DNA from 3 places in the Novosphingobium sp. PY1 genome. Region 1 is predicted to be linked to each of the others. Evidence: predicted binding sites of a transcription regulator. Region 1 holds the regulator's gene; each other region holds the start of a gene.

Evidence for each region. The regulator LexA, encoded in region 1, represses DNA repair genes until DNA is damaged. The targets are predictions, from matches to a motif close to GTTCCNCNCTTGTTCT.
Region 2: the regulator LexA is predicted to act here: its motif matches at 5,018-5,033, upstream of recA (recombinase RecA).
Region 3: the regulator LexA is predicted to act here: its motif matches at 6,450-6,465, upstream of J3474_RS04470 (ribonucleoside-diphosphate reductase subunit alpha).

Annotation. Positions count from the first base shown of each region.
Region 1 covers NZ_BLTI01000013.1:27,497-37,849, reverse strand. The annotation lists gene J3474_RS18165 (citrate synthase) at 1-574, opposite strand, end outside; gene gltX (glutamate--tRNA ligase) at 588-2,042, opposite strand; partial or broken gene J3474_RS22920 (DUF4131 domain-containing protein) at 2,063-2,752, shown strand; gene J3474_RS22795 (ComEC/Rec2 family competence protein) at 2,846-4,261, shown strand; gene lexA (transcriptional repressor LexA) at 4,346-5,041, opposite strand; gene J3474_RS18145 (molybdopterin molybdotransferase MoeA) at 5,126-6,349, opposite strand; gene moaC (cyclic pyranopterin monophosphate synthase MoaC) at 6,349-6,831, opposite strand; gene trpC (indole-3-glycerol phosphate synthase TrpC) at 7,017-7,805, opposite strand; gene trpD (anthranilate phosphoribosyltransferase) at 7,854-8,843, opposite strand; gene J3474_RS18125 (aminodeoxychorismate/anthranilate synthase component II) at 8,840-9,424, opposite strand; gene J3474_RS18120 (phosphodiester glycosidase family protein) at 9,421-10,206, opposite strand; gene trpE (anthranilate synthase component I) at 10,203-10,353, opposite strand, start outside.
Region 2 covers NZ_BLTI01000016.1:36,348-46,700, reverse strand. The annotation lists gene J3474_RS19890 (cation:proton antiporter) at 1-22, shown strand, start outside; gene J3474_RS19885 (glutaminase) at 13-972, opposite strand; gene alaS (alanine--tRNA ligase) at 1,001-3,652, opposite strand; gene recA (recombinase RecA) at 3,866-4,942, opposite strand; gene J3474_RS19870 (PAS domain-containing sensor histidine kinase) at 5,144-7,576, opposite strand; gene J3474_RS19865 (DUF2062 domain-containing protein) at 7,594-8,163, opposite strand; gene J3474_RS19860 (DUF2062 domain-containing protein) at 8,205-8,771, opposite strand; gene smpB (SsrA-binding protein SmpB) at 8,768-9,250, opposite strand; gene J3474_RS19850 (prolyl oligopeptidase family serine peptidase) at 9,488-10,353, shown strand, end outside.
Region 3 covers NZ_BLTI01000004.1:81,689-92,041, forward strand. The annotation lists gene J3474_RS04435 (DoxX family protein) at 1-325, opposite strand, end outside; gene J3474_RS04440 (hypothetical protein) at 570-971, opposite strand; gene tldD (metalloprotease TldD) at 1,082-2,500, opposite strand; gene J3474_RS04450 (zinc-finger domain-containing protein) at 2,610-2,822, opposite strand; gene J3474_RS04455 (ABC transporter ATP-binding protein) at 2,986-3,930, shown strand; gene nadB (L-aspartate oxidase) at 4,030-5,628, shown strand; gene J3474_RS04465 (GlsB/YeaQ/YmgE family stress response membrane protein) at 5,721-5,966, opposite strand; gene J3474_RS04470 (ribonucleoside-diphosphate reductase subunit alpha) at 6,570-8,612, shown strand; gene J3474_RS04475 (hypothetical protein) at 8,755-9,237, opposite strand; gene J3474_RS04480 (PepSY domain-containing protein) at 9,654-10,046, shown strand; gene J3474_RS04485 (DUF2171 domain-containing protein) at 10,050-10,310, opposite strand.

The sequences.
Region 1 (10,353 bases):
ACAGGTTGTTGTCCGGGTAGAGGAACGGCTGACCGATCGAGTACTTGTAGGCCATGGCCGCAATCGTCGGCATCTTGGCGATCAGGCGGTGCGAGCTGATCTTGCGGTGCTCGGGATCCGAGATGTCGGTCGAATCGTGGTAGAACGCCGAGAGCGCGCCGACCACGCCGCACATGATCGCCATCGGGTGCGCGTCACGGCGGAACCCGCGATAGAACGTGGCGAGCTGCTCGTGCAGCATGGTGTGGCGGCTGATGGTGAACTCGAACTTTTCGAGCTCTTCCTTGCTCGGCAGTTCGCCGTTGAGCAGCAGGTAGCTGACTTCCATGAACGACGAATTTTCAGCCAGCTGACCGATCGGATAGCCGCGGTGCAGCAGGACGCCTTCATCGCCGTCGATGTAGGTCAGCGCGCTTTCGCAGCTGGCAGTCGAAGTGAAGCCCGGGTCGAACGTGAACATCCCGGTCTGGCCATAGAGCTTACGGATATCGACGACATCGGGGCCGACGCTACCTTTCAGGACAGGGTAGTCGTAGTCCGCTCCACCTGCGGACAGTTTAGCCTGATCACCCACCAGTTCTTACTCCTTATACCTGTGACCCGGCCGGGACTTCGGCCTGTGCGGCAATGCGCGCGAGGCTTTCGTTCCTGCCGAGCAGAACCAATACGTCGAAAATTCCCGGCGAGGTCGTCTGACCCGTCAGGGCTGCCCGCAAGGGTTGCGCGAGCTTGCCGAGGCCCAATTCGAGTTCCCCGGCCATTGCTTTCAGGTTGGCTTCCAATGCCTCCAAAGTCCAGTCGGATTCCCCCGACAGACGCTCGTGAATGACAGCAAGGCGCCCCCGCGCCTCGTCGGTCAGAAGAGCTTGCGCCTTCTCGCTCATCGCGAGAGGACGGGTGGCAAACAGGAAGGCGGCGCCTTCTGCAAGTTCGTTGACGTCCTTTGCTCGCACCTTGAGAACAGGCATGGCCTTTTCGAGCAGGACGGGATCTGCGTCCGCGAAGCCATTGGCCGCAACGAGCGGAAGGACGAGTGCCGCGAGGCGGGCGTCATCCGCCTCGCGCAGGTAGTGTCCGTTGAGATTCTGCAACTTGGCAAGGTCGAAGCGGGCTGGCGACTTGCCGACGTGGGCAATGTCGAACCACTCGACCGCCTGGTCGCGGGCGATGATTTCCTCGTCGCCATGTCCCCAGCCGAGCCGCAGCAGATAATTGAACAGCGCTTCGGGCAGCACGCCCAGCTCATCGCGATAGGCATCGACGCCGAGCGCGCCGTGGCGCTTGGACAGCTTGGCGCCGTCCGGGCCGTGGATCAGCGGTACGTGGCCGTAAGTCGGCACTGACCAGTCCATGGCGCGGATGATGACGAGCTGACGAAAGGCGTTGTTGAGGTGATCGTCGCCGCGGATGACGTGGGATACGCCCATGTCGTTATCGTCGACTACGACAGCCAGCATGTAGGTCGGCGTGCCGTCGGAGCGCAGGATGACGAAGTCGTCGATCTCGACGTTCTGGACCGTGACCTGTCCCTGCACGAGATCGTCGATTACGGTCTCGCCATCGCGCGGGGCCTTGATGCGCACGACGTAGGGGCGATCGCTCGGCCAGGTCGCGGGATCGGCGTCGCGCCATTCGCTGTCGATGCGAAACGGGCGGCGCTCTTCCTGCGCCTTCTGGCGGCGCTCGGCGAGTTCCTCGGTCGTGAGGTAGCAGCGATAGGCGTGACCGGATTCAAGTAATTGGGCGGCCACTTCGGCGTGGCGCTGCGAGCGCGCGAACTGGAATACCGGTTCTTCGTCGCCTTCGAGGCCGAGCCAGGTCAGGCCGTCGAAGATCGCGTCGATGGCCGGTTCGGTCGAACGGGCGCGGTCGGTGTCTTCGATGCGAAGCAGGTATTTGCCGCCGTGATGGCGGGCGAAGAGCCAGTTGAACAGCGCCGTACGGGCGCCGCCGATGTGAAGGTAACCCGTGGGCGAGGGGGCAAAGCGCGTAACGACGGCTGACTGGCCGTTCGATCCGCTCGATGCACTGCCGCTTGCCATTGTAAATCCCTTCCTGTCCAATGTTCGCCATGGCCAGCCAAGCCAAAGCCCGAGATGAAAATAACGCAAGCCGCGGCCTCGCCGGGGGCGCTGCATTGCAGCATCGGCCATGGAACAGCAAGAGCGAGTTGTCGAGGGTTTTGGCGGCCCTGGAGCGATTTCTTTCTGTTGCTGGCTTCGATCGCGGGCCTTGGCTGGTCGTCTCATTCGGCGCGGGAATCGCGGCGTGGTTCGGCCTTCCCGGACCGTTCCATTGGGCCGGATGTGTCGTCGGAAGCAGTGCCATGGCAGCTTTCGCGGCGTGGATCTGGCCGGATCGTGAGCGCTTTCCCCACATGCGAGTGGCAGCCTGCGCAGTTTTTCTCATGTTTCTCGCCGGTTGCCTGACGGTGTGGAGCAAATCGGCGCTGGTGGGACAGGACGCAATCGATCGCCCGGTCTCGGGAATGTTCCTTGGCAAAGTGCTAGGTGTTGAACAACAGCCCGCCGAACAGCGGGTCAGATGGATCGTCGCAACGCGGGAACCGGGCTCGGGGCGGTCGATAAAAGTTCGGCTTAATGTTCCCGACGATCTGGGCGTTGCATCCGTTTCGTCAGGGGCGGTGATTCGCTTTGAGGCGCGGTTGATGCCGCCGGCTCCGCCGATGTTTCCAGGTGGGTATAATTTCGCGCGCACCGCGTGGTTCTCCGGCCTTGCTGCAAGTGGGAGCGTCAACGGCAAAGTCGAGATCCTCAGGTTGGGCGGCAGGGGCGCTATGCTTGAATCTGCGCGTAGCGCGCTTTCCCGACATGTCCGTGCGCGGATGAGCGGTCCGGAAAGCGGGATTGCCGCTGCTCTGGCGAGCGGCGACCGCGGGGGCATCGCAGAGAACGATGCGCAGGCGATGCGCGATGCTGGTCTTGCGCATCTCCTGGCGATCAGCGGTCTTCACGTCAGCGCGGTAATCGGGGCTGCCTATTTTCTCTCGTTGCGGTTGCTCGCGCTTTCGCCCGCGCTGGCCTTGCGGTTCCGGCTCCCGGTGGTGGCGGCGCTGTGCGGTGCTCTGTCCGGGATTGCCTATACCCTGTTGACGGGCTCGCAAGTGCCGACGGTCCGTTCCTGCATCGGGGCGATGCTCGTGCTTGTCGCGCTGGCGCTGGGGCGCGAGGCAATCTCGCTTCGGCTTCTGGCTGTCGCCGGGTTCGCGGTCCTGCTGCTCTGGCCCGAATCGCTGACAGGGCCAAGCTTCCAGATGAGCTTTGCGGCCGTACTTGCGATTGTGGCGCTGGCGACCAGCGGGCCGGTTCGCCGGTTCCTGGCACCGCGAGAGGAATCGTGGCTTTCGCGGCTTATGCGGCAAGCAGCAATGCTGTTCGTAACGGGCTTCGTCATCGAACTCGTCCTCATGCCGATCGGCTTCTACCATTTCCATCGCGCCGGAGCTTATGGCGCGCTGGCCAATGTGCTTGCCATCCCGCTCACGACTTTCGCGGTCATGCCCTGCATTGCCCTCGCGCTGCTGTGCGACATTGTGGGACTGGGCGGGCCGTTCTGGTGGCTGGCGGGGCAGTTCATCGACCTACTGCTGGGCCTCGCGCACACGATCAGTGCGCTGCCCGGCGCCGTTTCGGTTTTGCCTGCCATGGGGACGGGCGGCTTCCTTCTGTTCGTAACCGGCGGCCTGTGGCTGGGCCTTTGGAGCGGGCGCGTGCGGCTGCTGGGACTGGTGCCAGCCTGTTTCGGTATCGTCTGGCTCATCCTGCTCGAGCCGCCGGACATTCTCGTGACCGGCGATGGCCGTCATGTCGGACTGCTCGACGATAGCGGCGATGGGCTCGTCACCTTGCGCGACACCGGCAGCGATTATGTGCGCGACAATCTTCGCGAATTCGCAGGGATCGAAGGCGAATTGACGCCGCTCGCATCGTGGCCGGGTTCGAGATGCAATCGCGACTTCTGTTCGGTACGGATCGATCGAGCCGGTCGCTCGTGGCACTTGCTGATCGCCAGAGGCCGCGACCAGGTGCCGGAGCGGTCGCTGGCAGCGGCCTGCGACAAGGCCGATATCGTCATTGCCGACCGCTGGCTGCCATGGAGCTGCAAGCCGCGCTGGCTCAAGGCCGACCGGACCATGCTGGACAGGACCGGCGGGCTTGCCATCAGGCTGCGCGGCAGATCCGTCGAAACCGTGGCGACAGGGCAGGGCCGCCATGGCTGGTGGAAACCGCGCGGGCCGTGATTTCGGCCCTGTCCGGAGAGTACGCCTTCCTGAAAGTACGCCTCCCGGAGAGCGCGCCTGAAGGTTACGCTTTCCGGGGCAAGCTCAGTGATAGCGGCGCAGCAGCCCTGCGAGCTTGCCCTGAACCTCGATCTCGTCAGGGCCGTAGATCTGCGGTTCGTATGCGGCATTGGCGGGCACGAGGCGAACCATGCCGCCATCGCGCTGGAGATACTTGAGCGTCGCTTCCTCGCCACGAACCAGGGCGACGACGATTTCGCCGTCGCGTGCGGTGTTGGTGCGACGGATCAGGGCAAAGTCGCCATCGAGAATGCCGGCCTCGACCATCGAATCGCCCGAAACCTCAAGCGCGTAGTGTTCGCCCGAGCCGAGCAGGGCTGCCGGAACCGGAAGCATCGACTGTCCTTCGAGCGCCTCGATGGGAACACCGGCAGCGATACGACCGTGGAGCGGAATCTCGATGACGTCGTTCGCCGGTTGGGGCGTGCGTTCGGGTTGCTTGAGCGCGGCAAGCGATTCCTTACCGGCAGGAGCGTCGGCCTTCGTCGCGGGCTTGCTGGTAACGTCTTCGGGCTGGCGCAGGATTTCCAGCGCGCGGGCGCGGTTCGGCAGGCGGCGGATAAAGCCGCGTTCCTCAAGCGCGGAAATGAGGCGGTGCACGCCCGACTTCGACTTGAGGTCGAGCGCTTCCTTCATCTCCTCGAAGCTGGGCGAGATGCCGCTTTCTTCAAGCCGGACCTGAATGAACTTGAGCAATTCATGCTGCTTGCGCGTCAACATCTTCGTTGCCTCTTTCTCTGCGTCCCCGAGCGTTGTTCTGCTTGTGAACAATGAGAGAACAATTAAGCAACAGATTCTGGAACGTCAAGCAATACCGCCATTTTCGAGCAGGAACACCCGCACCGTGTCTCCGGGCGTGGCGGCCGGTGCATGCGCGGGGCGATCGATCAGCACATTGCTGGCGGCAAGGGCGCTGAGTGCACCGCTGTCCTGCAGCGTCATGGGCACCACGCTCTCGCCGTTCCAGTAGCCGCGCAGGAATTCGCGGCGGTGGCCGATGGCTCTGAGCGGTGCGTCCAGAACGGTCGAGATCTGCATTGGCAGCGAACGGTTTGCCCCGAGCATTGCGCGCAGCATCGGCAGGACAAAGAGATAGGCGGTGACCATGCTCGAAACCGGATTGCCCGGCAGGCCGATGATGATCTGTGTGCCGCCGCTGCTGCGTTCGCGGGTGGCAACAAGGATCGGCTTGCCCGGCTTGATGGCGACGCGCCAGAAGTCGAGCCTTGCGCCCCAGCGTTCGAGAGCCGGGCGCACGAGATCGTGATCGCCTACCGAGGCTCCGCCGCTGGTGACGATCATGTCGCAATCGGCGGCCTCGTCGAAAGCGCCGATCAGCGCATCGAGCGTGTCGGTCACGGGCCCGATTCGCTGCGCCTCGACCGGCAGGGCGCTGACCAGCGAGACCAGCATGGCGCCGTTGCTCGCGGGGATCTGGTGCGCAGGGCAGGTCTCCGGATCGGCGGCCAGTTCATCGCCGCTGTCGATCACCGCGACTTTCGGCATGCGGCGCACCGGCAGGTGGCGATGACCCGCGGAGAGGGCCAGTGCGATATGCGCCGGGCCGATGCGGACTCCTTCGCCCAGCACTTCTTGCCCCGCCGTGAAATCCATCCCGCAAGGGCGGATGTGCTTGTGCGGCGGTTCGGGCAGATCGCCGCTGAGGGTAATGCGGTCGTCTTCGCGCCCAAGGTCTTCCTGCAGGATCACGACGCCTGCATCGGCGGGCATGATCGCGCCGGTCGAGATCCGCACGGCCTCGCCCTTTTTCAGCGTGCCGGTAAAGGGGTGGCCTGCGGCGCTTTCACCGATCACCTGCCATGGCCCGGTGAGGTCGCCTTCGATCATTGCATAGCCGTCCATCGCGGAGAGATGGGTGGAAGGCTGGGTGCGCCGCGCCAGCAGCGGTTCGGCCAGGAATCGGCCCAGCGCGCTTTCGACGTCGACGCGCTCGACCGCTAGTGCTTCGGCCAGTGCAAGCAGGCGGGCCTGGGCATCTTCGAGCGGGATCGGCGCGGGACCTGCCATCAGTGCCGGTCCTCCGCGCGCCAGGTCCCGGACTTGCCGCCGCGCTTCTCGATCAGGCGGATGTCGCCGATGACCATGCCCTTGTCGAGCGCCTTGGCCATGTCGTAGATCGTCACCAGCGCCACGGAAACGGCCGTGATGGCTTCCATTTCCACGCCGGTCTTGCCGGTGAGCGACGCCGTCGCCGTGGCCCTGACGGCTTCGTCCTCGAAGCTGAAATCGACATTGATCGCATCGATGGCGAGCGGGTGGCACATCGGTATCAGGTCCCCGGTGCGCTTGCCCGCCATGATCCCGGCGATGCGCGCGGTGCCCAGCACGTCGCCCTTGGGGGCATCCCCGGCGCGGATCGCCGCGAGTGCCTCGGCCGACATCGTGATCCGCCCCGAGGCAATGGCGAGCCGCTGCGTCTCTGCCTTGGCGCCGACATCGACCATGCGCGCCGTCCCGTCCGAATCAATGTGCGTGAGGCTCTTGTTCATCTCAGACCTTGAAATCCTGACGAGGTTTACACGGTTTACACAGTCCAGAAGCACCAGCGAAGCGGCTCCGCAGGACCGGTAAGCGGGCGCTTTCGGGGCCGGGTACATTCGCGCCCATGCCCCATGGATGGCAGATTTCCCGGCTGTAGGACAGGGCGGGCTTCCCGATTGCATCGGCCCGAAGTTTATCCTTCGAGCAGCGCCCGCGTTGCCGCCTCGACATCGTCATGGCGCATCAGGCTTTCGCCAACGAGGAAGGTGCGCGCGCCGCACTGCGAGAGACGCTGCAGGTCGGCATGGCCGTTGATGCCGCTCTCACTGACGAGCAGCGTGCCTTCCGGTGCGAGCGGGGCGAGCCGCTCGGTCGTGGCGATGTCGGTGACGAAGCGCTTGAGGTCGCGGTTGTTGACGCCGATCAGGCGCGATTTGAGTCGGGCCGCGCGCTCCATCTCATGCTCGTCGTGGACTTCGACGAGGCAGTCCATGCCGCGTTCGAGCGCGGCCGCCTCGATCTCGGCCATCAGCGTATCGTCCAGCGCGGCAACGATGATGAGGATGGCGTCGGCCCCGATCGAACGCGCTTCGGCGACCTGCCAGGGATCGACCATGAAGTCCTTGCGGATGACCGGCAGCGAGACCGCGGCGCGCGCCGCGACGAGATAGTCCTCATGGCCCTGGAAGTAAGGTGCATCGGTCAGGATCGAGAGGCACGCCGCGCCGCCCTTTTCATAGGCGACGGCATGTTCGGTCGGGCGGAAATCCGGGCGGATCAGGCCCTTCGACGGGCTGGCCTTCTTGATTTCCGCGATGAGGGCGAACCCGCTCTGGGCCTTGCGGCGTAGCGCCGCCTCGAAGCCGCGCGGCGCGCTCTGGCCGGCAGCCTTCGCGTCGAGCGCGGAAAGCGAGGCAAGGGGCTTGCGGGCGGCGACTTCCTCGCGCTTGGTATCGCAGATCTCGGTGAGCTTGTTGGACATGGCGGGCCTTCGGTGCCTGATGCGGTTCGGTAGGGGCGGGAAGCGGCGCTACTTGAGCGCGTCGATCCAGCAGTTGAGCAGGGCATTGGCGAGGCCCTTGTCGATGGCCTCGGCAGCTTCCTCGACGCCTTCCCGCCAGGTCTTTGCTTCACCGGCGATAACAAGCGCACCGGCCGCGTTGAACAGCACGGCATCGCGATAGGCGCCCGCTTCGCCCATGAGCAGGCGGCGCAGGGCCTGGGCGTTGTACTGCGGATCGCCGCCGCGAATGGCATCGACCGGCGCGACTGGCAGCCCCGCGTCGGCGGGCGAAACGCGGCGCATGGCCAGTTCGCTGCCGGTCACTTCCGCAACTTCGTTGCCGCCTGCAAGGCTGAGTTCGTCGAGGCCTTCATCGCCGGAGACGACGAGCGAATGCTCGGTGCCCAGGCGAAGGATCGCCTCGGCATAGATCGGCACGTAGGCGGGCCGGGCAATGCCCACGAGCTGGCGGCGGACCTGCGCCGGATTGGCAAGCGGGCCCATCAGGTTGAAGATCGTGCGGCGCCCCAGCTTCTTGCGCAGCGGCATCAACCGCCCAAGCGCCGGGTGGTGGCGGGCGGCGAAGAGGAAGCAGATGCCAAGGTCGGCCAGTGTCGCCTCGGCGGTCTCTACGGCGCGGTCGAGATTGAGACCGAGCGCCTCGAGCGTGTCGGCGGCGCCCGCCTTGGAACTGGCCGCGCGGTTGCCGTGCTTGGCGACCGGCACGCCGCAGGCGGCAACGACCAGCGATACGGCGGTCGAGACGTTGAGCGTGTGATGACCGTCACCGCCGGTTCCGCATACGTCGATGGCATTGGCGGGGGCGACGATGGGGACCATCCGTGCCCGCATGGCGCGTGCGGCGCCCGCGATCTCGCCGGCATTCTCGCCCCGCTCGGAAAGTGCGACGAGAAACGCGGCGATGTCCGCCTCGGGCACGTCGCCGTCAAGGATCGCGGCGAAGGCGGCTTCGGCTTCGGCTTCCTCGATCGGATGGCCGGGATCGGGCAGCGTCATGCGACGGCCCTGGTCTCGATGCCGCACAGGCGCAGGAAGTTCGCCAGCATGTCGTGCCCGTGCTCGGTGGCGATGCTTTCCGGGTGGAACTGCACGCCGTGGATCGGCAGGCTTGCGTGGCGGAAGCCCATGACGTGGCCATCGTCGGAGCGGGCGTTGACCAGCAGCGTCTCGGGAATCTCCTCGACGATCAGAGAGTGATAGCGCGTCGCGGTGAAGGGCGAGGGCAGCCCCTCGAACACGCCGGTATTGTCATGCGTCACCGGCGAGGTCTTGCCGTGCATCAGCCCGCCGCGCACGACCCTGCCGCCGAAGTACTGGCCGATCGACTGGTGACCCAGGCACACGCCGAGCAGCGGCTTTCCGGCATCGGCCGCCGCACCGACGAGGTCGAGGCTGATGCCTGCCTCGTTCGGGGTGCAAGGCCCCGGCGAGATGAGGAAGCCCTGCGCCCCACTCGAAATCGCCTGTCCGGCCGAGAGCGCATCGTTGCGCACGACTTCGACCTCTGCCCCCAGCTCCATCAGGTAATGGACGAGGTTCCAGGTGAAGCTGTCGTAGTTGTCGATGACGAGGATCATGATTTGCCCTTTGCCCTTTTCTCGACGACGATCAAGGGGCCGAGCGGAGGTCCGCCATCGACGCGGCCCATGTGCGGATCCCACAGGGAAGAGACGCTGCCGTCGAGGAACAGCGCATTGGGGCAGTCCAGCGCGTCGCGGAAATAGCGGGCGAGCCTGCCGAAGGAGATCGGTTCGTCGGAAATGACGAAGTGCGCGTTTCCTTCGCGGTCGACGCCCACGCCATTGCGCAGCTTGAGCGACTGGCCGTCGGGCGCGATGCGGGGATGCAACTTTCCGGCGATGACCAGCATCGGCCCCGACTGGGTGCCGAACTGCGGGCGGTGCGAGACGCTCTGGGCAAAGTCCTCGCTGGTGCGAACGGCCCAGTGGCCGTCGGTATCGCCATAGAACACGCCGTTGGGCAGAAGGTGGAAGTTGCCGTAGCCCTCGTTGCGGTTGAGCGTGTGCAGGCGATTCCCGTCCTCGACGTAGTAGCCGATCGGCTGCCCTTTCTCGTCGAACATGCCGCCGTTCATCGCAAAGGCGACTTCATGGCTCATTTCCGGCCGGTCGACCGCGAGCTGGGAGAGGCTGCGGTAGGGCACGCCACCCTTGGGGCCCAGAACCATGTGGATGGTGTGGCGGCCCGGCTCTGCGGTGCAATGGGTGAGCGATGCGCCCTCGAAGCTGGCGGCCTCGCACGGCGGCGGCGGTGGCGCCGCGGCTTCCTGCTTCGCATCGCCCGAGGAGCAGGCGGCGAGCAGCAGCGCCAGCAGCAGGGCGGGCGCCGTACGGGTCACTGCCCGAAGCCCGGCTCTCCTGCGACGCGGACCGCTTCGCGCGCGGCAGCGAAAAGGGCGCCGGACTTGGCTTCGCATTCGCGCTGTTCGTAGGCCGGGTCGCTGTCGGCAACGATGCCCGCGCCCGCCTGGACGTGGAGCACGCCG
Region 2 (10,353 bases), on a different contig from region 1:
CGAGGACAGCCTTCACGCCTGACTGCCGACGCGCGGCTCGAACACGGACCACCCGGTCTTCTGCACGAGCCGTTCGAGCGCGAGTTGCCCCAGATGCGAATTGCCGCTGCGGTTCAGCCCCGGCGACCAAACGGCGATGCTGGCGATTCCCGGCACGACCGCAAGTATGCCGCCACCGACGCCCGATTTGCCCGGCAGGCCGATGCGATAGGCGAAGTCACCTGAATTGTCATAGTGCCCACAGGACATCATCAGCGCATTGATGCGCCGCGCCCGGCGCGGGGTGACGACGCTGAAGCCGCTCACCGGATTGCGTCCATCTGCCATCAGGAACCGCCCTGCCAGGGCAAGCTGGCGGCAGCTCATGGCCAGCGCGCAGAAGTGGAAGTAGGTACCCAACACCAGGTCGACCGGCGCATGGATATTGCCGAAGGCGCGCATGTAGTTGGCCAGCGCCATGTTGCGAAAGCCGGTCTCCTGCTCGGCGCGGGCAACCGTCTCGTCGATGGCGATGGTGTCGTCGCCCGCCAGCTCGCGCACGAAGCGCAGCATCTGGCCAATCGCCTCGCGCGGCTGCAGCCCTCCCAGCAGGACATCGCACACGACGATTGCCCCGGCATTGATGAAAGGATTGCGCGGGATGCCGTGTTCGGTCTCGAGCTGGACAATCGAGTTGAAAGCCGATCCCGACGGCTCGCGCCCTACCCGCTTCCACAACTGGTCGCCCACCGCGCCCAGCACGAGAGTGAGCGCGAAGACCTTGGAAATCGACTGGATCGAGAACGGCTCGTCGCAATCGCCCGCGCAGTGGACGGTGCCGTCGGCCATGACCACGGCCAGACCGAATTTCTCGACCGGAACGCAGGCGAGCGGCGGAATGTAGTCCGCCACTTTGCCGCGATGCGCATGGCCGCGCATTTCCTCGGCGATCTCGGCAACGATCCGGCCGATGTCATTGCGCCCCGGATCCATTGCCGACATCTCCATTACATCCGGCCGATCAGCCGGCGAGCGCCGCCTTTACCGCAGCGATGGCATCGGCGCCCTTCGAACCGTCGGGACCGCCGCCCTGCGCCATGTCCGGACGACCGCCGCCACCCTTGCCGCCGAGCGCCTCGACGCCCTTGCGCACGAGATCGACCGCGCTGGCCTTGTCCTTGAGATCGTCGGTCACGGCCACGGCGATGGATGCCTTGCCCTCGTTGACCGCCACGATCGCCGCAACGCCCGAACCGAGGCGCTGCTTGGCCTGGTCGAGCAGTCCGCGCAGTTCCTTGGGATCGAGGCCCTCGAGGACTTGTCCCGAGAACTTCACGCCATCGACTTCCTCGTCGGCCGGACCGGCCGCGGCAGCGCCGCCGCCACCGAGCGCCAGCGCCTTCTTGGCCTCGGCCAGTTCACGCTCGAGCTTCTTGCGCTCATCGAGCAGGGCCGCGACGCGGGCTTCGACGTCTTCGGGGGTAGTGCGCAGAATACCGGCGGCATTCTTCAGCGCTTCCTCGCGGCCAACCAGCCACTGGCGCGCGCCCTCGCCGGTCAGCGCCTCGATACGGCGCACGCCGGAGGAGACGGCGCTTTCCGATACGATGCGAAACACGCCGATGTCGCCGGTTGCGTTGACGTGGGTGCCGCCGCACAGCTCGACAGAGTAAGTCTTGCCGCCATTGCTGCGGCCCATCGACAAGACGCGCACCTCGTCGCCGTACTTCTCGCCGAACAGCGCCATGGCGCCAGCAGCGATGGCATCGTCGGGCGTCATCAGGCGGGTCATGACCGGATCGTTGGCGCGGATCTCGGCGTTCACTTCAGCCTCGATCGCGGCGATGTCCTCGGCATCGAGCGCCTTGGGATGCGAGAAGTCGAAGCGCAGGCGCTCGCTCGCCACCATCGAGCCCTTCTGCGTGACGTGATCGCCCAGGCGGTTGCGCAGGGCGGCGTGCAGCAGGTGGGTGGCCGAGTGGTTGGCGCGGATCGCATCGCGGCGCACAACGTCGACGACGAGGTTCACCGTCTCGCCGACCTTGATCAGCCCGGCCTCGACCTTGCCGGTCATGGTGTGCAGGCGGCCAAGCGGCTTGGCGGTCTCGGCAATCGCGATGGCAAGGCCGCCGGGACCGGTGATCGTGCCTGCATCGCCGACCTGTCCGCCCGATTCGCCGTAGAACGGGGTCTGGTTGGTCAGGACGATGACTTCATCGCCGGCTGAAGCGGTTTCGACTTCCTTGCCGTCCTTCACCAGCGCCACGACGCGGCCCTCGCCGGAAGTCGAAGTATAGCCGGTGAATTCGGTCGCACCCTCGCGCTCGGCGATGTCGAACCAGACTTCGTTGTCGGCGGTCTGTCCCGACCCCTTCCAGGCCGCACGGGCAGCGGCCTTCTGCTGCGCCATGGCGGCGTCGAAGCCATCCTTGTCGACGCTGATGCCGCGCGAACGCAGGGCGTCTTCGGTCAGGTCATAAGGAAAGCCGTAAGTGTCGTAGAGCTTGAACGCGGTCTCACCGGGCAGGCGGGCACCCTCGCCCATTTCGGCGGTGGCTTCGTCGAGCAGCTTGAGGCCGTTCGACAGGGTCCGGCGGAACTGCACTTCCTCGCGTTCCAGCGTCTCCTCGATGAGCGGCTGGGCACGGCCGAGCTCGGGGTACGCCTGGCCCATCTCGGCGACGAGTGCCGGCACGAGGCGGTGCATCAGCGGGTCCTTGGCGCCCAGCAGGTGCGCATGGCGCATGGCGCGGCGCATGATGCGGCGCAGGACATAGCCGCGGCCCTCATTCGACGGCAGCACGCCGTCTGCAAGCAGGAAGCTGGTCGAGCGCAAGTGATCGGCAATGACCCGGTGGCTCGCGCGGCTGTCGCCTTCGGCGGCCACGCCGGTGAGGTGCTCGGAAGCGGCGATCAGCGCCTTGAAGGTGTCGATGTCGTAATTGTCATGGACGCCCTGCATGACTGCAGAGATACGCTCGAGCCCCATGCCGGTGTCGATCGAGGGCTTGGGCAGATCGCCGACGATTTCGCCCGCGGCCTGCTCGAACTGCATGAACACGAGGTTCCAGATCTCGATGAAGCGGTCGCCGTCTTCCTCGGGGCTTCCCGGAGGGCCGCCCCAGATGTGGTCGCCGTGGTCGTAGAAGATTTCCGAGCACGGACCGCACGGGCCATCGTCGCCCATCGCCCAGAAATTGTCCTTGGTGGGAATGCGGATGATCTTCGATTCAGGCAGGCCGGCGATCTTCTTCCACAGGTCGAAGGCCTCGTCGTCGGTGTGATAGACCGTCACCAGCAGCTTCTCGACCGGAAGTGCCCATTCCTTTGTCAGCAGGGTCCAGGCGTGGGTGATCGCCTGTTCTTTGAAGTAATCGCCGAAGGAGAAATTCCCCAGCATTTCGAAGAAAGTGTGATGGCGCGCGGTATAGCCGACATTGTCGAGGTCATTGTGCTTGCCGCCGGCGCGTACGCACTTCTGAGAGGACGTCGCGCGCGGGGTGGCGCGGGTCTCAAGGCCGGTGAACACGTTCTTGAACGGCACCATGCCGGCATTCACGAACATCAGCGTCGGGTCGTTGTAAGGAACGAGCGGCGCGGACTGGACGGCCTCGTGACCATTACTGGCGAAATAGTCGAGGAAGGACCGGCGGATTTCGTTGGTCGTCTGCATAATTCGGGCCGATAAGGCACAGGCGCGAAACCGACAAGCTATAAGGCACCGTCAGGCTGTTCGGTTTTTGCGATAATCCGCAGATATGCGGCAAATCGGCTACGCCGGAGGTAGCTTTGCCGGTCGCGCAGGCCTTCGCGCACCGTGCCTCCCCCAAGCAAAAACCCCGGCGCAACGCACCGGGGTTCCTGTTCCTGCAAAGGGGCGGACGACTTATTCGGCGCCATCCTCGTCCGAGGGGCCTGCCATCATTTCCTCGGCCAGCCCTTCGGTCTTGGCGCGGATCGCCTTTTCAAGACGTTCGCAGACCTCGGGATTCTCGCGCAGGTAGTTCTTCGAGTTCTCACGCCCCTGACCGATGCGAATCGAATCGTAGGAGAACCAGGCGCCCGACTTCTCGACGATGCCGGCCTTGACGCCGAGGTCGAGAATTTCGCCGATCTTGGAGATGCCCTCGCCGTACATGATGTCGAATTCGACCTGCTTGAACGGCGGCGCGACCTTGTTCTTGACCACCTTCACGCGGGTTGCGTTGCCGATGATTTCATCACGGTCCTTGATCTGCCCGGTACGGCGGATGTCGAGACGGACCGAGGCATAGAACTTGAGCGCATTGCCGCCGGTGGTGGTCTCCGGGTTGCCGTACATGACGCCGATCTTCATGCGCAGCTGGTTGATGAAGATCACCATGCACTTCGAACGGTTGATCGAGCCGGTCAGCTTGCGCAGCGACTGGCTCATCAGGCGGGCCTGGAGGCCGACGTGGCTGTCGCCCATCTCACCTTCGATCTCTGCCCGGGGAACGAGCGCGGCGACCGAGTCGACCACCAGCACGTCGATCGCGTTCGAGCGCACCAGCGTATCGGTGATTTCGAGCGCCTGTTCGCCGGTGTCGGGCTGCGAGACGATCAGCTCGTCAATGTCGACGCCCAGCTTCTTGGCATAGACCGGGTCGAGCGCGTGCTCGGCATCGATGAAGGCAGCGGTGCCGCCAGCCTTCTGCGCTTCGGCGATGACATGCAGTGCCAGCGTGGTCTTGCCCGAGCTTTCCGGCCCGTAGACTTCGATCACGCGGCCCTTGGGAAGTCCGCCGACTCCAAGCGCAATATCCAGCCCGAGCGAGCCGGTCGAGATCGCTTCGACCTGCATCGTCTCCTTCGAGCCGAGCTTCATCGCGCTGCCCTTGCCGAACGCGCGATCGATCTGGGCGAGCGCTGCGTCGAGCGCCTTCTGACGGTCCATGGAGTCCTTATCCTTGCCTTCCTGGATCAGCTTGAGCTGAGCAGCCATTTCACTTCCCCTTTGCTACCGGCCTGACCGGAAAGGTCAACGTCGCGGACCCCGATGTATCGCGTTTGTTCTCCGTGAACAAGAGGGGAACAACGGGAGTTTTCCCAAATTTAATTGCGGCAGGCGCAGGCAGCGCGAGAAGGCGCCGGACCGCAGCGCGGACAGCGGGCCGGAAATCAACGCGTTAGGGAGCGCCGGGCCTTACTTGGCCGTGCGCGCGAGGACCTCGCCCACTTTCTCGGAAAGCTGCTGGACCGAGAACGGCTTGGGCATGAACCAGGCATTCGACAGGCCGATCTCCTTGCGCAGCTGTTCCTCGGCATAACCCGACATGAACAGTACCGGCAGGTTCGGCTGCAGCCTGCGGATTTCGCGCGCCATGGCCGGGCCGTCGAGCGAAGGCATGACGACGTCGGAAACGACGATATCGAACTGGCCGCCCTCTTCCACGAGCGCGAGCCCCTCTTCCCCGTCGCGGGCGCTGGTGACTTCGTAGCCCTGCCGCGTGAGCGAGCGCTCGGCGACCATGCGCACGGGGTCCTCGTCCTCGACCAGAAGGATGCGCCCGCCGCCGGCCCACTGGCTCAGCACGGGCGCCTCTTCCTTGACCGACGGAGTCGGCGTCGTGCCCGGAGCAACGTGATAGACCGGCAGGTAGACGATGAAGCGCGTGCCCTTGCCCACTTCGCTCTCGGCGAAGATGAAGCCGCCCGACTGCTTGACGATGCCGTAAACGGTCGAAAGCCCCAGCCCGGTGCCCTTGCCCTGCTCCTTGGTGGTGAAGAACGGCTCGAAGATCTTGCCCAGATGCTCGGGCGCGATGCCGCCACCGGTATCCTCGACGATGAGCGCGGTGTACTCGCCCGCCGGGATGATCTCACTGCGCATCGCGCGCACGTCGGTCGTGGTCACCTTGCGCGTCGCGAGGGTGAGGACGCCCGAGCCGTCACCGCCCTTCTTGGCGCTGGACGACTGCATCGCATCGCGCGCGTTGACCGCGAGGTTGACGATGACCTGCTCGAGCTGGGTCGGGTCGGCGCGCACCGGTCCGAGATCGCGGTCGTGCGAAACGACCAGCTCGATCTTCTCACCGATCAGGCGGCGCAGCATCTGCGACACATCGGCAACGACGTCGGGCAGCTGCAGCACTTCGGGCCGCAGCGTCTGCTGGCGCGAGAAGGCGAGCAGCTGGCGGGTCAGCGATGCGGCACGGTTTGAATTGGCGCGGATCTGCTGGATGTCGTCATAGTCCGAGTCGCCCGGCGTATGGCGCATCAGCATGAGGTCGCAGGTCCCCAGGATCGCGGTCAGCACATTGTTGAAATCATGCGCGACGCCGCCGGCCAACTGGCCGACCGCCTGCATCTTCGTGGCCTGGGCGACCTGCCGCTTGAGCCGGGTTTCCTCCGAAGTGTCGGTCAGGCCAAGCAGGACCGCGGGCTCACCCAGCCCACGCACACCTGCAAGGCTGAGCGAGACCGGATCGTCGGGCTGCGCAGTCAGGCGAATCGCGATGTCGCCTGCGGCAGCGGGCCCTTGCGCGAAACGGCGGATCGATTCGGACAGCGCGCGCTTGTCCTCGCGAACGACGAGGTCAGTGGGATAAGTCGGCGGATCCTGCCCTTCGCGTCCGGCCGCGCGCATGAAGGCGGGGTTGGCGAACAGGAGGTGCCCGTCACGGTCGGCCATGGCGAGGCCGAGAGGCAACTGGCTGAGCAGGGCTTCCAGATGCGGAGCGGAATTCCCGCCGCCGCCCGCTGCGCCGATCCCCTGTCCGGCCTCCATCACCAACATCAGCGAAGGGGTCGTGTTGGGGTCTGGCTCGACCGGCGAGTCCGGATCGGCGACCGGCACGTGATAGAGGACCAGCGGGCTGCCGCGGCCATTGTCGCGCGCCCAGCCGATGCGCTCGCCTTCCTCCTGGCTGAGCAGCGAGACGAAATCCTCGCCGGTGAGATCGATTGCCTCGTCGCCGGCAGCGCGCAGCGCGAAACCCTTGCTGGCGGCGCGGATCATGCCGTCCGGTTCGACCAGGGCAGCGCCGATCCCGCCACGGGCGAGGCCCTTGCCAAGCTTGCCCTCAAGCTGGGTCACGATATCGCCGATGAGGTCCACCGAACTGACCGGCGCGATGCGCCAGACGAGAAAGTCGTCGCCGCGACCGGAACGGCGCACTTCGATCCGCCATTGCCGCGCTCCGCCGGGATACTCGGGCCCGGCGGCCACATCGGCGGAAGCGGCGCCGTCGCGCCAGGCTGCGCGGCTGGCATCGGCAAGGCGTTCAAGCGAAAGTTCGTCGAGCGGAAGGCGCGGCGGCGCGTAACTGGTGCCGAACCACGCCTCGAAGCTGGCATTGGCGCAAGTCAGCCGTCCGGCGCGATCGGTCACGGCAATGGCCATGTCCGGCCGGTCGATCGCGGCGACCGTTACCGACCAGTCAGGCTGGGCGAACTCGGCCTCGGCCTCCTGAGGCCGGTTGCGAACGATCAACCAGGCCAGCCCCGCCAAGGCAATGATCGCGCCGAGATAGACGGAAGTGGCGAGCGAATCCTGAGTGGCGAGACCGACCAGCAACACGCTGAAAGCCATCGCCAGGCCGACCACCAGGAAGTCTGTCTGGCGACCCTGGCGCATGGCCTCGTCGATCAGCTTCACGCAGCCGCCTCAAGCGACGCACCGGCCTCGCGGGCGCGGGCCTCGCGCTCGGCACGGGCCTGGGCGTGGCGAAGGCGGCGGGCACGGTGCTTGCGGCCGATCCAGCTGCGCCAGATCAGGCCGGAAAGAACATAGCCGAGCGCGGAAGCGACGATGGCAAGCACGATGAAGCCGACGGCAGCGAACCCCGCGGACTGGGCGAACCAGACGAGCGTATCCCAGCCGCTGTGGTCCATGCCGCTGCCGACCGCGGACGCCACTCCCGTGGGATCGACATGCAGGAAGAAGCGACCGACCCGATTGGCGACCACCACCCAGAACGGCAAGGTGAAAGGATTGGTTACGAAGGTAACGAGCGCGGCGATCGACACATTGGCGCGCGCTGGAAGCGCGAGGAACGCGGCAAGGAAGATCTGCCCGACAGGGACGATGAAACCGGCGAAAAGCCCAAGCGCCACCCCGCGCGGCACCGAGCGGCGGGTATAGCGCCACAGTTCCGGGCTGAGCACGCGGTGGGCAATCGGCGCTATCCAGCGATTGCGCTCGAAATCCTCCCGCGACGGCATGCGCCGGTGCAGCGAAGTGGAGATGCGACGGAAAATGCCACTCACGAATCGAAATCCCGACCAGAACGCCTGAGCCTTGCACGATGCTTGCGCCCTATCCAGAAACGCCAGAACCATACAGTGACAAAATAGCTAACGACGGACGCTACCACCGATTGCACAAACAATCCGATAACGATGGCCGGCGCAGTATCCGAAAGCAGCCACGACCACCATTCGTGCACGCCCGCACCTGAACGGACCATGGCGTTCACGGTTTCGACATCGGCGTGAAAGCCGAAACTGTTTCCGATTGCTACGGCCAGCGGCAGAATGATCAGGATCGTCGTGAACGGATTGCTGATGAAGGTAACCGCGGCGGCCAGCGGAATGTTGCCGCGAACCGGCACGCACATCAACGCAGCGCCCACGATCTGCACGCCGGGGATCAGCGCGAAGATGCCGACGAACATTCCGACGGCAACGCCGCGCGGGACCGAGCGGCGGGTAAAGCGGAACAATTCGCGTCGCCGCGAGATGGGAGCGGTAAGCCGATTTGCCTCGAGTTGCTCGTGCGTGGGCATCTGGCGATGGAGCCAGGCTGACAGGCGGGTCAGCAGCGCGCTCATCCGTGGTCCCGCAAGATCCTGCCCTGCTCGCGCTTCCAGTCGCGTTCCTTGATCGTGTGCCGCTTGTCGGCGGCGTTCTTGCCCTTGGCAAGCGCGAGTTCGACTTTCGCCCGCCCCCGGCTGTTGAAGTAGATCGACAGCGGCACCAGCGTCATGCCCTTGCGCTCGACCGCACCCTGCAGGCGCGCGATCTCGCGCTCGTGCAGCAGCAGCTTGCGCGGCCGCTTGGGCACATGATTGTAGCGATTCCCGTGGCTGAACTCGGGCACGTTGGAGTTCACCAGCCAGCATTCGCCGTTCTTGATCTCGGCATAGGATTCGCCGATCGATCCCTCGCCGAAACGCAGCGATTTCACCTCCGTGCCGGTCAGCGCGATGCCGGCCTCGAAAGTGTCTTCAATGTGATAGTCGAAGCGGGCCTTGCGGTTTTCCGCGACGCTCTTCTTCTTGTCGAATGTCTTGTGCTGCGGGCGTGCCATGTCGGTGCGCCATGTAGGGATTCAAAAGCGAAAAGGAAACGCCCCTTCGGGACGAATTGCAGCGCGCTTGTGCCGAATTCCCCGGCGCCTTCAGTACAGGTCCCGAAAGGCGCGCACAGCAAGTCCTGCCGGGATGCACATTACAAAGATTTAAACGGAGAAGCCGGGCTGCCCGACTTGCCTTGCGGCATCCTTCCCGAAATACCGAATCGCGAATATCGGGGGGAATTCAGACAAGTGCGAAAGATACTTCTTGCCACGGCGAGCCTGATTGCTGCGCCCCTTCCATCGCTTGCCGATGCCGCACCGCCACCGCTCGAGGCTTATGGAGAGTTGCCCAGCGTCGAGGATATCGCGATCTCGCCCTCCGGCAACCTCGCCACGATCGCCTGGATTGCTGGTATGCGCCGGATCGTGACTTTCGATCCTACGGGGCGCCCGACGATCAATGCGCCTACCGGCGATGCCAAAATCAGGGGCCTGAACTGGGCGGATGACGACATTCTCCTGATCACCAACAGCGCAACCGTCGGCCTCGGACCCTACTTCGCGGCGAGTAAGTACGAACTGTCCGGGACGCTCATCCTCTCTGTCAGCAACCCCAAGCCCGAACTCGTTTTCGCCGGAACCAGCTCCATCGCCAACACGACCCGGGGCAGTTACGGAATCCGCAGGATCAACGGCAAGACTGTCGGCTACTTCGGTGGCATCGGCATGGGGCGTTCTATGGGCAACTCCTATTTCAAACATGGACGCGCACTGCTCTATGCGGTTGACCTGCCCACCAACAGGGCGCGGCAAGTGGCCAGCGCACCTGCCGAAAACCACTACAGAGACTGGCTGGTCGACACCCGGGGTCAGGTCGCGGCGACACTCGACATCGCCGATTTCAACGGCTCCTGGCAGATCGAGAATGCCAATAACGAAGTAATCGCAAGCGGGATCAGCGCCACCGGCGACGTCAGCCTGTTGTGGTTCGGATACGACGGTTCGACGGTCATTTACGCAACGGAAGACGAAGATGGATCGTCGCACTGGTTCGAGGTTCCCCTGGCAGGCGGACAGGCGCGGGAAATCCTCGCCGACGTTGCCGTTTCTCGCAC
Region 3 (10,353 bases), on a different contig from region 1:
GCCGGGGCAGGTGATAGGCGAGCCCAAGGCCATGGTCGGGCCTCGCCATGTCGATCAGCATATGTTGCACGTTGGCTGGCCAGACACACAGCGCATAGGCTGCAAGACCCCAAGCGGCGGCACGTTGCACTGTGGTTGAAAAGGGCTGGGTCAACCCTGCCGCGCCAGCCAATTCGGCAAGTCCGGTCAGCGCGACGACGCTTGCCGGAAACGGAACCCACGGCGGCACGATCGAAACAAACGGGTCAGGCAGGACGAGGTGCAGCACGCCTGCTGCCGCATAGAGCGAGGCGAGGAGCCATCGGCTACCGGATCGTATGGCCATCCTAGCTTTCCTTCCATAACGCATCGCGCGCATGAAAAATGCGCCCGAGCTTGTTGCCCGGGCGCATGAGTTGCCAAGCCAGGGTGGGCTCGAGGGCGCAGGACATGCCGCAGGTCGCTTGTGGATTGCAACCGCTGCAAGGCATTAATCTGTCTGGAACAGGTGGATCGCAAACCAGAAGGCGACCGCGAGAAACTCCCGGCCGCCTTCCGCAGGGGACCTCTTGGTAGAATAGCGCTGGCGCTTACTTGGCCGACGCTATCTTGGTGTAGGGCACGAAGTCCTGAAGCCCCACGAAGCCGTTCCAGAAGTGGCTGCCGCGATCGTGCAGTTGCACGGTGTCGAGCCGGCAAAGCTGGCTGGAATGAAGCTTGGTGACGAGAATGTCGTCGTCATCGAGCGAATCGGCATTGCTTGGGCGATTGACGTAAAGCGTGCTGCCGACGCGATAGACGATCGCCGTCTTGTCGATCACGCGCGTGTCCTGCGCCATGTACGATGGAATGCAATTGACCGGCTTCCCGGCCTCTCGGCCATCGAGCATCTTGGCCAGCTGTTCCTCGCCGGTGAGCTTGGTGCGCGCGTCTGCGACGGGTGCGGCAAGGAGCGTGGCGGCGACAGCTACAGCGGCAAGTACCTTCTGCATGTCATTTCTCCTTTGATCCCACTTCCCTTTCATCGCGACTTTCGCACGAACCGTCTTAACCGAAGCTGACCGCCGGGGCTTCGATCGGCAGGGAATGCCGTCAGCCGATCTCAGGCGGTTCCGCCGACGGTGAGACCCTCGATCAGAAGGCTGGGCTGGCCGACGCCAGCCGGCACGCTCTGCCCGCCCTTGCCGCACATGCCCACGCCCTCGTCGAGCGCCATGTCGTTGCCGATGCCCTTGACCCGGGTGAGGACGGAAGGGCCATCGCCGATCAGCGTGGCGCCCTTGATCGGCGCCCCGAGCTTGCCGTTCTCCACCTTGTAGGCTTCGGTGCAGGAGAAAACGAACTTGCCCGAGACGATGTCGACCTGGCCGCCGCCGAAGTTCTTGGCGTAGATGCCGTTGCCGATGCGGGCGAGCAGTTCCTCGGGATCGTCCTCGCCGGACTTCATGAAGGTGTTGGTCATGCGCGGCAGCGGGGCATGGGCGTAGTTTTCGCGGCGTCCATTGCCGGTCGGCTCGACGCCCATCAGGCGCGCATTGAGGCGGTCCTGCATGTAGCCCTTGAGCACGCCGTCCTCGATCAGGACCGTTTCGCGCGTGGGCGTGCCTTCATCGTCGATGGTGAGCGAGCCGCGGCGGCCCATGATCGAACCGTCGTCGACGATAGTGACGCCAGGTGCGCCCACGCGTTCGCCGATGCGTCCGGTGAAGGCCGAAGTGCCCTTGCGGTTGAAGTCGCCCTCGAGGCCATGGCCGATGGCTTCGTGCAGTAGCACGCCGGGCCAGCCGGGGCCGAGCAGCACGGTCATCTCTCCTGCGGGAGCATCGACGCTTTCGAGATTGATCAGCGCGCGTTCAAGCGCAGTGTCGATGGCGCGGTTCCAGTTCTCGGGCTTGAACAGGTAGTCGTAGAGCCAGCGCCCGCCCATGCCGAACGAGCCGGTCTCGCGCCGTCCGTTGCTTTCGGCGACGATCGAGACGTTGAGGCGGACCAACGGGCGCACGTCGGTGGCGACGAAGCCGTCGGCCCGCACGATCTCGACCACCGACCAGGAGCCCGAGAGACTGGCGCTGACTTGCGCGACGCGCGGGTCGCGGGCGCGGGCGGCGGCGTCGATGGTCTCGAGCAGTTTCACCTTCTCGCCGAAACCGACGAGGTCGAGCGGCGAGGCATCGGTATAGAGGTGCCGGTTGCTCTTCTGCGGCGGTGCGGCGCGTTTGCCGGTTGCCGGGTCGAGCAGCTGCAGCGTCTCACCCGCGCGGCGGATCGCGGCGGCGGAAATCTCGTTGGCGTGGGCAAAGCCGGTCATCTCGCCGGAAACGCCGCGCAGGCCGAAACCTGCATCGCGCGAATAGTCGGCGGTCTTGAGGCGTCCGTCGTCGAAGCCGAAGGCCTCGGTCGCCATGAACTGCATGTAGAGTTCGCCGTCGTCGCACGCCTGCAGCGTTTCGGCGGCAAGCGCCTGTGCGTCCTCGGGCGTGAGCTGGCGGTAAAGTAGCGAGCGCGGGTCAGTAACGGTCATAGGACCGGATATAGGCCCACCGGCGCGAATTGAAATGGCAATGGCCGCAATCGGGCCAGTGCCGAAGATCTTGCGGGGCGTCCCGGCCGAGGACCGGGACGTAAGCCGATCAGGCCGCCTGCTGGTCTGCGGGGCCGCCCTTCAGCACGAAGCGGCGGTCGCAGTAACCGCATTCAACATAGCCCTTTTCGTCGATTTCCATCCACACGCGGGGATGGCCCAGCGCGGCGGGCTTGTAGGCGCCGTTGGCGCGGATGTCGGAAGCCCCGTCGCAGGAGACGCGAGGGGAATCGGTGTAGACGGTTTCGGGCGCGTTGCTCATGAGCTGCGCCATTAGCAGCGAGTGCTGGCCATTTCCAGCGCGGAACGGCGCAGATTCGCAACCTCATGTGGGAAGGTCCCGCGCCGCCGCGGGACGCGCGCCTGCACGCTGCCTTGCCAGCCGGGGCTTTACCCGGAGGGCAACTTCCCCCAAATGCGCAGGAATGACCAGCACTGCAGCCCCCGCCATCTCCATTCGCGACCTCAAGAAGCGTTACGCTCCGGCTGGCGGCGACGAAGGCAAGCTTGCCCTGAAAGGCGTCTCTTTCGACGTTCCGGAAGGCGGGATCTTCGGCCTGCTCGGCCCGAACGGCGCGGGCAAGTCGACGCTCATCAACATCATGGCGGGGCTGGTTCGCAAGACTTCCGGCTCGATCGACATCTGGGGCTTCGACATCGATCGCGACCAGCGCAACGCCAAGCGGTCGATCGGCATCGTCCCGCAGGAAATCGTCTTCGACCCCTTCTTCACGCCTTACGAGGTGCTGGAGATCCAGGCGGGCCTCTACGGCATCGCCAAGCACTTGCGCCGCAGCGAGGAACTGCTGCGTGCCGTCCACCTTGCCGACAAGCGCGATGCCTACTCGCGCACGCTGTCCGGCGGCATGAAGCGGCGCCTGCTGATCGCCAAGGCGCTTGTCCACCAGCCGCCGGTGCTGGTGCTCGACGAGCCGACCGCGGGCGTCGACGTGGAACTGCGCCGCCAGCTCTGGGAACTCGTCACCGAGATGAACCGCGAAGGTGTGACGATCGTACTTACCACGCACTACCTCGAGGAAGCCGAGGAGTTGTGCGATCGCATCGCCATCATCAACCACGGCGAACTGATCGCCAACAAGCCTACCCGCGAACTGGTCGGCATGGCGCGCGAGAAGATCCTGGTCCTCACGCTCGATCGCGACCTGACCGAGCTGCCCAGTCACCCCGGCTTCGTGAAGTGCGAAACCAGCGGTGAGCGCATGCTTGAGATCACCTACGACAAGGACCGCGCCAATGCCGGCGAGATCCTCTCGGCGGTGCAGGCGCAGGGCTTCTCGATTGTCGACGTGACGACCCGCGAAGCTGATCTCGAGGACGTCTTCGTCAGCCTGACCAGCCAGGCGGCCTGACCTGCACTTGTAAGAGGGCAGGGAGCGGAAAAGCCAAAAAGACTCTCTGTCTACCGGCAGGTTATTGCGATTGGGCGCGTCTCTCGCCAATGAGGCGGGATGGAACCGTCAGATCGCAGTAGCGTGCAATACGATGTCGTCATCATTGGTTCGGGGGCAGCGGGCCTTACCGCAGCTCTGGCACTGGCCTCGAAGCTCAAGGTTCTGGTCCTCGCCAAGGGCCAGTTGACCGGTGGCTCCACTGCCTGGGCGCAGGGCGGCATTGCAGCCGTACTGGATGCCGGTGACACCTTTGAAGAGCATATCCGTGACACGATGGTCGCCGGTGCGGGCCTGAACCGGCTCGAGACGGTCGAATACGTCGTCGAGCGCGCGCCCAGCGCAATCGGACGGCTGGTCGAGCTGGGCGTGCCGTTCAACATGGAAGGCGATGCGCTGCACCTGACGCGCGAAGGCGGCCATTCCCACCGCCGCATCGTCCACGTCAACGATGCCACCGGCTGGGCCGTGCAGCAGGCGCTGCTCAAGGCTGCCGAGGACAGCCCCAACATCACCCTGCTGCCGGGCCGTTCGTGCATCGACCTCATCACCGGACGGCACGAGATGCGCTATTCCGGCTCGGGGCGCATCTGGGGCGTCTATGCGCTCAACGAACAGACCGGGCACGTCGAGGCCTATACGGCGCGCGCCACGGTGCTCGCCACCGGCGGGGCGGGGCGCGTCTATCGCTTCAGCACCGCCCCGCGCGGCGCCACCGGGGACGGGATCGCCATGGCCTGGCGCGCCGGTGCGCGCGTCTCCAACATGGAGATGATGCAGTTTCATCCGACCTGCCTCTACAATCTGGAGGTCAAGAACTTCCTGATCACCGAGGCGGTGCGCGGCGAGGGCGGGCACCTCAAGCACCCGGTCACCGGCCACCGCTTCATGCCCGATTATGACGAGCGGGCCGAACTGGCGCCGCGCGACGTGGTCGCGCGCGCGATCGACGACCAGATCAAGCGCTACGGCCTGGATTACGTCCACCTCGATATCAGCCACCGTCCGCCCGAATTCGTGAAGGAGCACTTCCCGAACATTTACGAGAAGCTGATCTCGCTGGGCATCGACATGACGAAGGAGCCGATCCCGGTGGTGCCGGCGCAGCACTACACTTGCGGCGGCGTGCTGGTGGACCTCGACGGGCGGACCGACCTGCCCGGGCTCTATGCCGCGGGCGAGTGCACCGAAAGCGGGTTGCACGGCGCGAACCGCCTCGCGTCCAATTCGCTGCTGGAATGCTTCGTCTTCGGCGAGGCCGCGGCCGCGCACATTCTCGATCACTGGGACGCCTTCGATGCTCCGCCGCCGATCCGCGACTGGGACGAAAGCCGCGTCACCGATTCGGACGAGGAAGTCGTCATCAAGCAGAACTGGACCGAGATCCGCCGGTTCATGTGGAACTACGTCGGCATCGTGCGCACCACCAAGCGGTTGGAACGCGCGATGCACCGCATCCAGATGCTCAACGGCGAAGTGGAGGAATACTACCGCCACTTCCGCGTCTCGACCGATCTCGTCGAACTGCGCAACCTGCTGCAGTCGGCGGAACTGATCGTGCAGTCGGCCCTGCGCCGTCATGAAAGCCGCGGCCTGCACTTCACGCTCGATTATCCCCGGACGCTTCCCGAGGCGCAGGACACCGTAATGGTGCCCTAGGCGCGCGGGGCCGGGTTCGGGTTCTCCATTGCGCAATCCCCACCGCCTTCCCCGCCAGGGCGGGAAGCGGGGCGCGCTTCAGCCTTCGGAAATCAGGCGCCGATTCCGAGCAACCGACCGAGGAAGATCAGCACGATGGCACCGATGATCGAGGCGAGGCAGCCGGCGCGGCTGAAGTCGCGCTGACCACGGCTGGAGACCAGCCCGGCGACGAGAGAACCGCCGATGCCCAGCAGGATCGTCGCGATCCAGCCCATGTCGACCGCGCCCGGGTAGAAGAAACGCGCCAGCACGCCGATGATGAGGCCGCTGATGATTGCGCCGATGATGTTGAGCATGATTTCGTTTCCCTCCTGCCAGTCCGTTCTCGAATCAGGCTGCCTTATAACCGTTGAAAGACAAGACGGTTGCATCCCGCCATGGCCTGCTTGCGAAAGCCCCGGCAAGCAACTGGGGCTCGCGATCAGGGCACCGGAGGTCTCGTTTCGTCGTATTCCTGATTCAGGTCGTCGTCAGATTACTGGGGAAAAATTTTTCGGCGCAGGCGTGACATTCGGACTTGCCAGAGACGCGGGTGAAGGACTTCCCACGCGTCGCGAGAGCGGCGGGGCTGTCCAGCCGTCCGATGCGAAGCCCATCGGATCAGGGGCCCCCCTCTTGCAGTGAAATCCAGAACAGGCACTATGGGTTGTGTCGCAGCGGCGGCCGGGGCTCAATACCTAGAGGGATCGCAAGTGGGCGGATCAGGGCCCACCAGGGGGCGAGTCCCGGTGTGAAGGCCGACCGGAAGCCTCTAGGGCCAAGGCGGAACGGGTAATTCCGTTCTCTTTTTGTACCATATCTGGTAGGTGGGAATGCAGATCCTCGCCGACTCGTGACGGTACCGCCCGGCCGATGCGGAAAAGATGACGCTGCTTTCGGGCAGTTCGATGACAAGTGCGATGACACGGGGGCGAAAAGTGGATTTCAGGAACGAAAGCGACGCGGTCGTGGAAAGTGCTGACGTGGAACATGTCGGGGCGGTGGCTTCGGATACGGACTGTGCCGTAGGGGCGCAGGACGCGAGCAAACAGAACAAGGAGACGGGCAAGGGCCCGGCAGTCGCCATGGATAAATCCGACATCGCAACCGCAGATCTGGTCGACGCGGCGAAGGCGCCGCGCAAGAGCGATTCGAAGACCATCCATGACCGCCGCTTCAAGGTCGTCACGGATGACAGCCGCGATGCGCTCCTGACCGATTTCGGCAAGGAGACGCTGGACGACCGCTACCTGCTGCCCGGCGAGAAGTACCAGGACATCTTCGCGCGCGTCGCGGATGCCTATGCCGACGACCAGGAGCATGCGCAGCGGCTCTACGACTACATCTCGAAGCTGTGGTTCATGCCCGCTACCCCGGTCCTGTCGAACGGCGGCACCGGGCGCGGCCTGCCGATCTCGTGCTACCTGAACTCGGTGGACGACAGCCTCGAGGGCATCGTCGCGACCTGGAACGAGAACGTCTGGCTCGCCTCGCGCGGCGGCGGCATCGGCACCTACTGGGGCTCGGTGCGCGGCATCGGCGAACCGGTGGGCCTCAACGGCAAGACCAGCGGCATCATTCCCTTCGTGCGCGTGATGGACTCGCTGACCCTCGCGATCTCGCAAGGTTCGCTGCGCCGCGGCTCGGCAGCCTGCTACATCGACGTCTCGCACCCCGAGATCGAGGAGTTCCTCGAGATCCGCAAGCCCTCGGGCGATTTCAACCGCAAGGCGCTCAACCTGCACCACGGCGTGCTGCTCACCGACGAGTTCATGGAAGCCGTGCGCGATGGCCGTGAGTTCGAGCTCAAGAGCCCGCGCGACGGTTCGGTGCGCGGTTCGGTCAATGCCCGCTCGCTGTTCCAGAAGCTGGTCGAAACCCGCCTGGCCACAGGCGAGCCCTACATCGTCTTCTCCGACACCGTGAACCGCATGATGCCCAAGCATCACCGTGATCTCGGCCTCAAGGTCTCGACCTCGAACCTTTGCTCGGAAATCACCCTGCCCACGGGCCGCGACCACCTCGGCAACGACCGTACGGCGGTGTGCTGCCTGTCCTCGCTCAACCTGGAAACCTGGGACCAGTGGAAGGGCGAGAAGCGCTTCGTGGAAGACGTGCTGCGCTTCCTCGACAACGTGCTGCAGGACTACATCGACCGCGCGCCGGACGAGATGGCCCGTGCCAAGTATTCGGCCATGCGCGAACGCTCGGTCGGCATGGGCGTGATGGGCTTCCACTCGTTCCTGCAGCAGAAGGGCATCGCCTTCGAAAGCGCGATGGCCAAGGCGCTCAACCTGCAGATGTTCCAGTACATCAACCAGAAGGCCAACGAGGCCTCGATGATGCTCGCCAAGGAACGCGGCCCGTGCCCGGACGCGGCCGATCAGGGCGTGATGGAACGGTTCAGCTGCAAGATGGCGATCGCGCCGACCGCGTCGATCTCGATCATCTGCGGTGGCACCTCTGCCTGCATCGAGCCGATCCCGGCCAACATCTACACCCACAAGACGCTTTCGGGCTCCTTCGTGGTGAAGAACCCCTACCTGCAGAAGCTGCTGGCCTCGAAGTCGAAGGACTCCACCAACGTGTGGAACTCGATCCTCGAGCATGGCGGCTCGGTCCAGCAGCTCGACTTCCTCTCGCCCGAGGAAAAGGCGATCTACAAGACCAGCTTCGAGATCGACCAGCGCTGGCTGCTCGAATTCGCGGCCGACCGCACGCCCTATATCGACCAGGCCCAGTCGCTGAACCTGTTCATCCCGGCCGACGTCGACAAGTGGGACCTGATGATGCTGCACTTCCAGGCCTGGGAGAGGGGCATCAAGTCGCTTTACTACCTGCGCTCCAAGTCGGTGCAGCGCGCCGGTTTCGCCGGCGGTGTGGAAGCGGACAATACCAAGGTCGCACCCAAGTTCGAGATCGGCGAGACCACCGACTACGACGAGTGTCTTGCCTGTCAGTAAGGGAATTGCCGGGGGGCGGCATTTGCTCAGCCCCGACACGGACTCCCAGCGGAAGCGGCTCCCGGTTTGCCGGGGGCCGTTTTCGTTTGAGCCCGGATGAAGAGAGGCACACCGTTCGGGCAGGGCTTCTCGTCGACCGGGCTTACTCCACGGTCATGCGGAACGGCAGTTCGATGTCGATCTTCACCCGGTAATTGGGTCCGTTGGTCCCGCTGCGGTCGGCCACCATCACGATCACCGCGCTGCACTTCACCATTGCGTGCGAAAGGTGCCAGCGCTTGAGCCATTCGCGAAACTGCGTGGTCAGGGTGCGCGGGCAGGAGCCGATCACGATATCGTCGATGGTGACGACGACATCGCCCCGGCTGTTCGCATGGTCCTCGTCGAGGTCGAGGGTCGCGATGCATTCGTGCTTGCGGCGCGGGCCATCGCCATTGCCTGCAATCGTCTTGAGCTCGGGCTGATAGTGCGAGGTGCGCACGATTTCGTGGCGGAATTCACCCTTGCCGTGAAGGAAAAGGAAGCGCGTTTCGCCGCCGGGCACGGGTAGCAGGTCGGCATTGATCGGCACCGCGCCAGGGCGCGTGGCCCTGTCGAGGATGACCGGCAAGATCAACCACTTCAAAAACTGTACGAATTTCTTCCAGATACCCACTTTTGCACGCGACGCCCGATTTTCATGGGATTTTGACAGGTTCTTTAGTGCGGTTTGACTGTAGCCGATAGCCCGGTTGGAGGGGCACGAGCGGAGTTTTCCCCGCCGGCTTTCGTAGCTTGAATGTCGCAATACCGCAGAAATCCGCACCGTTCGCGGCGCTGCGGGAGCGAATTCTCCGCCCGCATCAGCCGGTTACGAACGGGCCCGGCAAGTATTCGTCTGCGTAAAAGGCGAAGGATAGCAGCTTTGCCGGAATGTGCCCTCGAAGTGTGCAGCTTTTACCATTTGCGACAATTTGCGGCTTGAGGTCGACGGGCCGAATGCGGATGGGATCGCACAAGACAGTTCCTCTACCGGCATCAGTTTCAGGACCAGATACGACAATGCGCAAGTGGCACCGATGGCTTTCCGTTTTCTTTGGCGTCTTCATGCTCTGGATCGCCGTCACAGGGGTCCTGAGCCAGGTTGCCGTGCTCTGGCCGAGCGGCGCGCCCGATGCTGCCGCACAGGCCGCGGCCGCGCCGCCGCCCGGCTTCGAATGCCCCGAAGGCTGGCGCTGCATGCCGCCACGCGGCGATGGAGGCGGCATCCGTTCGCTGACCGGGCTGTTCCATCACCTGCACTCGGGTGAAAGCTTCGGCCCGATCGGCACGCTGATTTCGGTGCTCTCCGGCCTGACCCTGATCTTCTTCTCGATTTCGGGCCTGTGGCTCTACGTGCAGATGTGGCAGAACCGGAAGAGCCGTTCGCTCAATCCGCGCTGGTTCTGGAAGTAAGGTTCAGGGGGTGCCGCCAAGCCCGAAGGTGGCATCCCCGCGCCCGGACAGGAGGACGCTCGTCTCGTCGACGCCGTCGACCTGGGTGATGACGATGAAGTCATGCTCCTGATCGTCCGGCGTTCCATCGAGGAAGATCTCCTCTCCCTTCATGCCCGACACGATGCCGATGCACGAACCGTCGGGATTGAGTACCCGCATGCCCTTGCGGATCGTTCCCACGACCGTCGTCCAGGCGGTTTCGTCCGATCTCTGCTCTGTCATGGGATTTCTCCTGTTGAGGGGGGCAGAAATGCCATCCCCCTAT